3 regions of the Streptomyces sp. NPDC048415 genome follow, and region 2 is predicted to be linked to each of the others. Evidence: riboswitches for the same ligand, from Rfam matches in the RefSeq annotation. Region 2 holds a riboswitch; each other region holds the start of a gene.
What was found. A riboswitch is a leader RNA that binds a small molecule or an ion and turns the genes downstream of it on or off. The one in region 2 is predicted to bind thiamine pyrophosphate.
Positions count from the first base shown of each region.

Region 1: it holds a riboswitch for thiamine pyrophosphate, as region 2 does, so the genes downstream of both, AB0D27_RS27040 (cytosine permease) here and thiC (phosphomethylpyrimidine synthase ThiC) in region 2, are expected to answer to the same signal.
Region 3: it holds a riboswitch for thiamine pyrophosphate, as region 2 does, so the genes downstream of both, thiO (glycine oxidase ThiO) here and thiC (phosphomethylpyrimidine synthase ThiC) in region 2, are expected to answer to the same signal.

Region 1 covers NZ_JBEZKJ010000047.1:25,949-29,146, forward strand. Annotated here, with positions in the region: gene AB0D27_RS27040 (cytosine permease) at 1-1,274, opposite strand, end outside; TPP riboswitch at 1,265-1,359, opposite strand; gene AB0D27_RS27045 (alpha/beta hydrolase) at 1,525-2,088, shown strand; gene AB0D27_RS27050 (alpha/beta hydrolase) at 2,010-2,255, shown strand; gene AB0D27_RS27055 (alpha/beta hydrolase) at 2,308-3,141, shown strand.
Region 2 covers NZ_JBEZKJ010000013.1:114,457-117,654, forward strand. Annotated here, with positions in the region: gene thiC (phosphomethylpyrimidine synthase ThiC) at 94-1,896, opposite strand; TPP riboswitch at 1,889-2,045, opposite strand; gene AB0D27_RS12445 (YibE/F family protein) at 2,117-3,198, shown strand, end outside.
Region 3 covers NZ_JBEZKJ010000025.1:76,644-79,841, forward strand. Annotated here, with positions in the region: gene AB0D27_RS18920 (FAD-dependent oxidoreductase) at 1-769, opposite strand, end outside; gene AB0D27_RS18925 (hypothetical protein) at 884-1,243, opposite strand; TPP riboswitch at 1,296-1,409, shown strand; gene thiO (glycine oxidase ThiO) at 1,407-2,567, shown strand; gene thiS (sulfur carrier protein ThiS) at 2,564-2,764, shown strand; gene AB0D27_RS18940 (thiazole synthase) at 2,768-3,198, shown strand, end outside.

The DNA of each region.
Region 1 (3,198 bases), on a different contig from region 2:
AACGGCACGGCCGCGGCGAAGGCGGCCACGAAGGCCAGCAGCGCGGGCCATCCGGACCGCGGCCGGGTGTCCTCGACCGCCAGGTCGACCGCGGCGCCGCCTCGAGCCCGTGCCCGGGCGATCCAGTCGACGACGACGATCGCGACGAACCCGGGGATCCAGTAGCCGACGAACAGCAGCACGTTCTGGAAGCGGGTGGTGGTGTCGGCGGCGTGCATCCACAGCACCAGCGGGAAGCCGAGCACGGCGGCGAGGGCAGCAGCCACCGGGCGCGGCATCCGCACGCCGACGGTCTGCAGTGCCAGCGAACCGCTGTAGTCGTTCATCGCGTTGCTGCACACGGCCGCCAGCGCCACAGCCAGCAGTCCGAACGCGCCGAGTGTCCCGCCGCCGAGCAAATCGTCCACTCCCGCGGCCGTCTGCACGGTCAGCACGGTCGCGCCCCACAGCCCCAGGGCCTGCACGGCCACGAAGGACACGACCAGGCCGAGCAGAGTGCACCAGAACATGCGGGCACGGGAGGTAGTGCGCGGCAGATAGCGGCTGAAGTCACTCGCGTACGGGGCCCAGGACAGGGCGAGACTGAGCGCGATGGTGCTGGTCAGAGCGAAGGCGCCCGCGCGGTCGGCGCCGGTCGCGGCGCCGCCCGAGGCGGGGTGGACGCCGTCGAGCATCCGCCAGGCGATCACCGTGAAGGCGACGGCGAGGAAGACGGTCATGACAATCTGCAGCCGGTGGATGGCCTCGTAACCCAGGACGCCGAGGGCTCCCTGGGCGAGCATCATGACCAGCACACCGACCCAGAACGGCCAGCCGCACAACCGCGCCAGCGCGTCCCCGCCGAACAGCCCGATCAGCGCGTCCCACGCCACCGACGACAGCCACTGCAGAATTCCGGGAAGCACCACCGACCGGCCGAACGCGAGCCGGGCCAGCGGGAGTTGGCCCGCCCCGGTCAGGCTGCCCCAGGTACTCAGGTAGGCGGTGGGCAGCGCGCCCAGCAGCGTACCCAGGACCACCGCGGCGAGAGCGGTGACGACGTCCAGCCCCAGCGCGATACCGATGGTCCCGGTGAACACGCCCGTCATGGTCATGTTCGGGGCGAACCACACCGTGAACAGGCGCCCGGCCCCGCCGTACCGGTTGCTCTCGGGGACCGGATCGATGCCGTGCCCCTCGACCCGGAGGTCACCGGGAGCGACGGGCATCCGCCCGTCGAAGACGGTCCGCCCGCTGTCGGCGGGCAGCCCGCCGGAAACATGCGCCAAAGGCATGAAGACATCCCTCCGCCAGTACGAACTGGTTCAGGTTCGACGGGTGTGATCTCAGCCCTCGGATGGGGCACCCCGTGTCCGGTACGACGGACACCCTAACCCGCTCGCCTGGCTCATGCGCACTGAGGAGGCGTGTGAGGCCGTATGCCCGGCGCTCCGGCGGCGCCGCCCGCGCCCCCGGCGGACACTGGAGGCAACGACCACGGCTGGCCGAGCCCGGTCACCCCTAGGCGTTCCGAGGAGTCACCGCATGCCGCTGCTCCGGGTGGCGGACCTGAACCTCTCCTACCAGGTCGTCGGCGAGGGAGATCCGCTGGTGCTGGTCCACGGCTCGTGGAACGACCACACATCATGGCAGCCCGCGATCGACGCGGACGTCCGTTCGTCGTTCCGGGTGGTCACCTACGACCGCCGGGGACACGGGCAGAGTGGGGCGGGACCGGCCCAGGGCACGCGGAGGCAGGACGAGGACGACCTCGAGGCCCTGATCGAGCGGCTCGGGCCCGCACCCGCGCACGTGGCCGGCAACTCCTTCGGCGCGGCGATCACGCTGGGGCCGGCCGCGCGCCGCCCCGAGCTGTTGCGCACCCTCACGGTCCATGAACCCCCGCTCGTCGCGATCGTGGCCGACGACCCGGAGGCCATGAGGGAACTGCGTCCGACGCAAGCCTCGATCGACACGGCCCTCAGCCCGCCGAGGTACGCCGGACGTTCGTCCGCAACGCTCCCACCTGGCTGGACGAACAGTCCGACCCCGACTGGTCGACGCTCGACCTCGACGCCCTCTCCCGCTGCACCGCACCGGTGCTGCTGAGCCGCGGCAGTGAGAGCCCGGCATGGCTGTCGACGATCCTCGACCGTCTGGCCACGGCGCTGCCCCGGGCACGGCGGCAGACCATCGAAGGGGCGGGGCACATCCCCCACGTCACCCATCCCCAGCAGTACGTCGCCGCGCTCACCCGCTTCATCCGGGCGGCCTGACGCACACCCCCGGGCCTGCGGGCCCCTCGCGAGCGGAAGGAGGCAGGGTGTCATGACCGTGATCTCCCTGAAGTCCGCGCCGGTGCGGGAAGGACTCACCCTCCCGTATGCGGAAGCCGGTTACCCCGGTGGCACACCAGTCGTCTTCGTGCACGGTCTGGCCGACTCGTGGTGGTCCTTCGAGCCCCTCCTGAGGCGCCTCCCACCCTCGCTGCACGGCTACGCACCCACCCAGCGCGGCCACGGTGACGCCGACCGTCCCGCCGACGGCTACACGCCCGAAGACTTCGCCGCCGATCTCGTCGCCTTCCTCGACGCCGTCGACATCGACCGCGCCCTCCTCGTCGGAGCCTCCACCGGTGGTGTGCCCGCCAGGATCGTCGCGGGCAGCCACCCCGACCGGATCTCGGGCCTTGTACTGATCGGCGCCCCCGGCACCCTCACGGACAAGCCGACGGTGACCGGACTGCGGGAGAGCGTCCAGGGCCTCACCGATCCCGTCCCCCGCGCGTTCATCGAAGAGTTCATGTCCGCCATGCTGGCCCGACCGGTCGCCAGAGGACTCATCGAGACGATGATCGACGAAAGCCTCAAACTCCCCGCGTACGTCTGGAAAGAGACTTTGCGCGGACTCCTGGAAGCCGACCTCCCCGTGACCCTCGCGGGCATCCTGGTGCCCACCCTCGTCATCTGGGGCGACCAGGACGACTTCCTGCCCCGCGGCGACCAGCAGACCATCCTCGACGCCATCCACGGAGCCCGCCTCCTCACCTACGAGGACGTGGGCCATGTCGTCCACTGGGAACAGCCCGAACGCGTGGTCACCGACATCGCCGCCTTCGCCGAGACCATCGAACACCCCGGCGCTCCCGACAGGTCGCACTGAAAGCCGGAGCAGAGCGACTCAGCCCCGGTACAGCACGAGAGCAGACGCAACGGTCGT
Region 2 (3,198 bases):
CAGTCTGCCGAGTGAACCGGGCCCCGGAGCCGCCCGAGACGCACCTGTGCGCATCGGACGACTCCGGGCATCACACACCGCGTGTGGTGCGCCTCAGTCCGCCAACGGCAGATAGACCCGGTTGCCCGCGGCCGCGAACTCCTTGGACTTCTGAGCCATGCCCTCCTCGATCTCCACCTGTGAACCACCGTGCTCCCGCCGGATGTCCTGCGAGATCTTCATCGAGCAGAACTTGGGTCCGCACATGGAGCAGAAGTGCGCCGTCTTGGCGGGCTCGGCCGGCAGCGTCTCGTCGTGGAACTCCCGTGCTGTGTCCGGGTCGAGGGCCAGATTGAACTGGTCCTCCCACCGGAACTCGAAGCGGGCGTCGGACAGCGCGTCATCCCATTCCTGCGCACCTGGGTGCCCCTTGGCGAGGTCGGCTGCGTGGGCGGCGATCTTGTAGGTGATGACGCCGGTCTTGACGTCGTCACGGTTGGGCAGGCCCAAGTGCTCCTTGGGCGTGACATAGCAGAGCATGGCCGTGCCCCACCAGGCGATCATCGCGGCACCGATGCCGGAGGTGATGTGGTCGTACGCCGGCGCGACGTCCGTCGTCAGCGGGCCGAGCGTATAGAACGGAGCTTCATCACAGATCTCCTGCTGAAGGTCGATGTTCTCCTTGATCTTGTGCATCGGGACATGTCCCGGGCCCTCGATCATGGTCTGTACGTTGAAACGCTTGGCGATCGTGTTGAGTTCCCCGAGCGTCCTCAACTCCGCGAATTGTGCGGCGTCGTTGGCGTCCGCGATGGAGCCGGGCCGCAGCCCGTCGCCGAGCGAGTAGGTGACGTCGTAGGCCGCGAGGATCTCGCAGAGTTCCTCGAAGTTCTCGTACAGGAACGATTCCTTGTGGTGCGCCAGGCACCACGCCGCCATGATCGAGCCGCCGCGCGAGACGATGCCGGTCTTGCGGTTCGCGGTGAGCGGCACGTACGGCAGGCGCACGCCCGCGTGGACGGTCATGTAGTCCACGCCCTGCTCGGCCTGCTCGATGACCGTGTCCTTGTAGATCTCCCAGGTCAGCTCCTCGGCGCGGCCGTCGACCTTCTCCAGTGCCTGGTAGAGCGGTACCGTGCCGATGGGAACGGGGGAGTTGCGCAGCACCCATTCGCGCGTGGTGTGGATGTTGCGGCCGGTGGACAGGTCCATGACCGTGTCGGCGCCCCAACGGGTCGCCCAGGTCATCTTCTCGACCTCCTCCTCGATGGAGGACGTCACAGCCGAGTTGCCGATGTTGGCGTTGACCTTCACCAGGAACCGCTTGCCGATGATCATCGGCTCGATCTCGGGGTGGTTGACGTTCGCGGGCAGCACCGCGCGACCCGCGGCGATCTCCTCGCGTACCACCTCGGGGTCGACATTCTCGCGGACCGCCACGAACTCCATCTCGGGCGTGATCTCGCCCCGTCGGGCGTACGCGAGCTGCGTCACCGCCTGTCCGGGGCGGCCCCGGCGCGGCTGGCGCGGCCGCCCAGGGAAGACCGCGTCGAGGTTGCGGAGGCCTCCGCGCGGTGCGGTGTGCTTGATCCCGTCGTCCTCGGGGCGGACAGGGCGGCCCGCGTATTCCTCGGTGTCGCCGCGGGCGATGATCCAGTTCTCACGCAGCGGCGCCAGCCCCCTGCGTACGTCGGTTTCGACCGTCGGATCCGTGTACGGGCCGGAGGTGTCGTACAGCGTGACGGACTGCCCGTTGGTGAGGTGCACCTGACGGACCGGCACCCGCAGATCGGGGCGCGAACCCCCGACATACGCCTTGTGCCAGCCGATGGACTTCCCGGCCTCACCGTTCTGGGACGGGGAAGGAGCCCCGTCGGTCTGACTGGAGGCAGACGTGCGTACGTCCTTGTTGGTCATGAGACCTACTCCCTACGCCGGCATTACCCGGTAACAGGTTCGGCGGTCGACGCAGCGGCTTCCGTCCGTCGATGTTTCATGTGAAACATCGCTGGGACGAAGGTCAGCGCCCTCTCAGCCCGGTGCTCCGAGCTCCCGCGTGTGCAAAGGTGCCTCCACGCTAGCGTCATATCTGGCGCGGTGAACAGAGGGCCCCTCCGGTTCTTGCGATGATCGGTCAGTGACCACATCGCAGCAGCCCCCATTCCCACCGCCCGAGCCGCCGCACGGACCCGGCTCCGGCAACGGCCGCGGACGCGGACCGGGCGGCGGCGGACATGGTCCTGGGCCCGGCAACGGGCATGGCCACGGCCCAGAGGGCGGACAGGGTCACGGAACGGGCGGCGGACACGGCCACTCACACAGCCATGGCCCCGCCGCTCCCGTCTCCAAGCATCTGCGCAAGGTCATCGCAGCGGTGCTGATCCCCTTCGCTGCGGCGGTCGTTGTGGGCCTAGCGGTGTTCTGGCCCGGGGGCGCCCCGTCCCACGAACGGACCGGCGTCGGCTTCGACCGGCAGACCCAGCAGGCGACGGTCACCAAGGTCGACAAAGTGGACTGCAAGTCCGTGAACGCCTCGGGGGAGACGCCGACCGGCGACACCTCCACCGCCGAGGGCTCCTCCGCACAACAGCAGGCCAACGGCACCTGCAAGAAGGCGACGATCCGGGTCGACACCGGCAAGGACAAGGGCCGGACGTTCACCGAGATCGTCCAGCCGGACCAGTCGAGGCAGTTGCACCAGGGCGAGAAGGTCGTGGTCGCATACGAGCCCTCCGCGCCCAAGGACCTGCAGTACTCGGTCACCGACGTGAACCGGAAGTTCCCCATGGCGCTGCTCGCCGGGATCTTCGCGGTCGTCGTCGTGGTGGTGGGCCGGATGCGTGGCGTGATGGCGCTGATCGCGCTGGCCGTCAGCTTCCTGATCCTGACGTTCTTCATCCTGCCCGCGATCCTGCAGGGCTCGAACCCGCTGGTCGTGGCGGTCATCGGGGCCAGTGCGATCATGCTGATCGCGCTCTATATGTGCCATGGCCTCTCGGCCCGTACATCGGTGGCCGTGGTCGGCACGCTGCTCTCGCTGGTGCTGATCGGTGTGCTCGGCTCGGTGTTCATCGGCTGGGCGGCGCTGACCGGCAACACGGACGACAACACGGGTCTGATCCATGGCCTGTACCCGTCCATCGACATGAGCGGTCTGCTGCTCGCCGGCGTCATCATCGGTTCGCTCGGTGTCCTCGACGATGTGACGGTGACGCAGAC
Region 3 (3,198 bases), on a different contig from region 2:
CGCCGACCGCGTAGACATCCGGTACCGAGGTGCGCAGATGGTCGTCGGCCAGGACCTCGCGATGGGCACCGAGCTCGATGCCGGAGCCGGCGAGCCAGGCGGTGGCCGGACGCGCGCCGATGCCGACGACCACGGCGCCCGCGGGCACCCGGGAGCCGTCGTCCAGCACCACCGCGCCGGGCTCGACGCGCTCCACGCGCGCGTGCGTACGCAGTGTGGCCCCGCTGTCCGCGTACCAGGCCGCCATCGGCGCGGCCACCTCGGCGGGCAACGCCCCCGCGAGCGGCCGGTCGGCGGCCTCGACGACGGTCACCGCGCACCCCGCCTCGCGCGCCGCCGTGGCGAACTCGGCGCCGATCCAGCCCGCCCCGACGACCACGATGTCGTGCTGCTGGGCGAGGACGGGACGCAGCCGCTCGGCGTCGTCGAGGGTGCGCAGCAGATGGACCCCGGGCACGCCCTCCGCGCCCGGCAGCCGGATCGGTTCCGCTCCGGTCGCGACGACCAGGACGTCGTACGGCACGGGTCCGGTGGCCGTGTCCAGTTCGTGGTCGCCGGGGCGCAGGCCGAGCGCCTCGCGCCCGAGCTGCAGTTCGATGTCCAGCGCCTCGAAGTCGACGTCGAAGGCGGAGCCCTCGGCCTTGCCGAGCAGGACGGCCTTGGACAGCGGCGGCCGGTCGTACGGCTGGTGCGGCTCCGCACCGATCAGTGTCACGGTGCCGGTGAAGCCCTGTTCGCGCAGCGCGACCGCGCTCTGCACCCCGGCCATCCCCGCGCCCACGATCACGACCCGCCGTGCCGTACGCCCCTGCGACTGCGCCTGCGTCTGCTCGCTCACCTGATCACCATAGACACCTGACAATTTGTCAGTCAGCGGCCGGGCTCAGTGAGCTGTTCCACACTTCTCGCGGAGCTGCTCCACCACGCTCGTCCCACTCCCCGCCTGCGACTCCCATTCCCAGGTCTCCTCCAGACGCACGCGTCCGTCGGGCAGCTCCACCACGAGGGACGCGCAGCGCCCCGACGAGGTGCTGCCGTCGCGCTTCAGCTGCACGTACCGGAAGTCGAGGCGGTCGCCTTCACGGGTACCCACGAGGTGCCCGCGTACGACGTCGCCGCCCGTGTACTCGGCCCAGATCTCGCCGTCCTTCTCGTGGTACGAGAACCGGGTGCGGGTGCCCACCTGACCCGGCGCCTGGTCGGCGACCGGGGCGAGCACGAGGCCGTCGAGCGAACGGGCCATGGACGGAGGCTCCCTTACTGGGAAAGGTGGCGGCGGGCTAGGGTGGTCACCGTAAAGCACTCGCGGGAGCCCGGACGCACCGGGCTGAGAGGGAGGCTGGGACGGCCTCCGACCGTACGAACCTGATCCGGGTCATGCCGGCGAAGGGAGGGGCTGGACGCCCATGTCGCGTACATCAGATGTCCTTGTCATCGGGGGCGGCATCATCGGCCTTGTCACGGCCTGGCGGGCCGCGCAACGCGGGTTCGCCACCGCCGTCGTCGACCCCGAACCCGGCGGCGGAGCGGCCCAGGTGGCCGCCGGAATGCTCGCCGCCGTCACCGAACTGCACTACGGCGAGCAGACCCTGCTGGGCCTCAATCTCGCCTCCGCGCGCCGCTATCCGGACTTCGCCGCCGAGCTCACCCAGGCGAGCGGCCAGGACCTCGGCTACCGACAGTGCGGCACGCTGGCCGTCGCGCTGGACGCCGACGACCGCGCCCATCTGCGGGAACTGCACGCACTGCAACGCCGGTCGGGGCTCGACTCGGAGTGGCTGAGCGGTCGCGAGTGCCGCCGTCTTGAGCCGATGCTCGCGCCCGGCGTACGCGGAGGTCTGCGCGTCGACGGCGATCACCAGGTCGATCCGCGCCGCCTCGCGCGGGCCCTGGTCACGGCGTGTGAGCGGGCCGGTGTGGTGTTCCACCGGGCGTGGGCGGAGCGTTTGAGCGTCGTACGGGACCGGGCCGCCGGAGCGGTCACCACCGATGGCACCGAGCTCGCCGGCGGCCAGATCGTGCTGGCGGGGGGCAGCCTCAGCGGGCGTCTGGCGGGCGTCCCCGACGACGTCCTGCCGCCCGTGCGTCCCGTGAAGGGGCAGGTACTGCGCCTGACCGTGCCGAAGCGGTACGCGCCCTTCCTGAGCCGCACGGTACGTGCCGTCGTGCGCGGCAGCCAGGTCTACCTGGTGCCGCGCGAGAGCGGCGAACTCGTCGTGGGCGCCACCAGCGAGGAGCTGGGCTGGGACACGACAGTGACCGCCGGCGGCGTGTACGAACTGCTGCGCGACGCCCATGAGCTGGTGCCCGGGATCACCGAGCTGCCACTCACGGAGACGCGCGCCGGACTGCGCCCTGCCTCGCCCGACAACGCGCCGCTGCTCGGCCCGACCGAACTGGACGGGCTCCTGCTGGCCACCGGGCACTACCGCAACGGCGTACTGCTCACCCCCATCACCGGTGACGCGATGGCGCACGTCCTGACCACCGGCGAACTCCCCGACGTGGCCCGCCCCTTCACACCCGGGCGCTTCGGCGCCGCCGCCCTCACGGAGCAGCCCGCATGAACATCTTCGTCAACGGAGAGCGACAGCGCATCGACACGGGGACCGCTCTCGACACGCTCGTCGCCACCCTCACCCCCGCGCCGTCCGGGGTGGCCGCCGCGCTCAACGAAACCGTCGTCCCGCGCGCGCAGTGGTCGTCGACAGCCCTCTCCGAGGGAGACCGCATCGAAGTCCTCACCGCCGTCCAAGGAGGCTGAGCCATGGCCGACGATCCCTTCGTCCTCGCTGGTACGTCCTTCTCGTCCCGTCTGATCATGGGTACCGGCGGTGCGCCCAGCCTTGACGTCCTGGAGCGCTCACTCGTGGCGTCCGGCACGGAGCTGACGACGGTCGCGATGCGGCGCGTAAACGCTTGCGTCCACGGTTCGGTGCTGTCGGTGCTCGACAAGCTCGGCATCCGCGTCCTGCCCAACACGGCGGGCTGTTTCACCGCGGGCGAGGCCGTGCTGACCGCTCGTCTCGCGCGCGAAGCGCTCGGCAGCGACCTGGTCAAGCTGGAGGTCATCGCCGACGAGCGCACGCTGCTGCCCGATCCGATCGAGCTGCTCGACGCCGCGGAGACGCTGGTCGACGACGGGTTCACCGTGCTGCCGTACACGAACGATGATCCTGTGCTCGCGCGGAAGCTGGA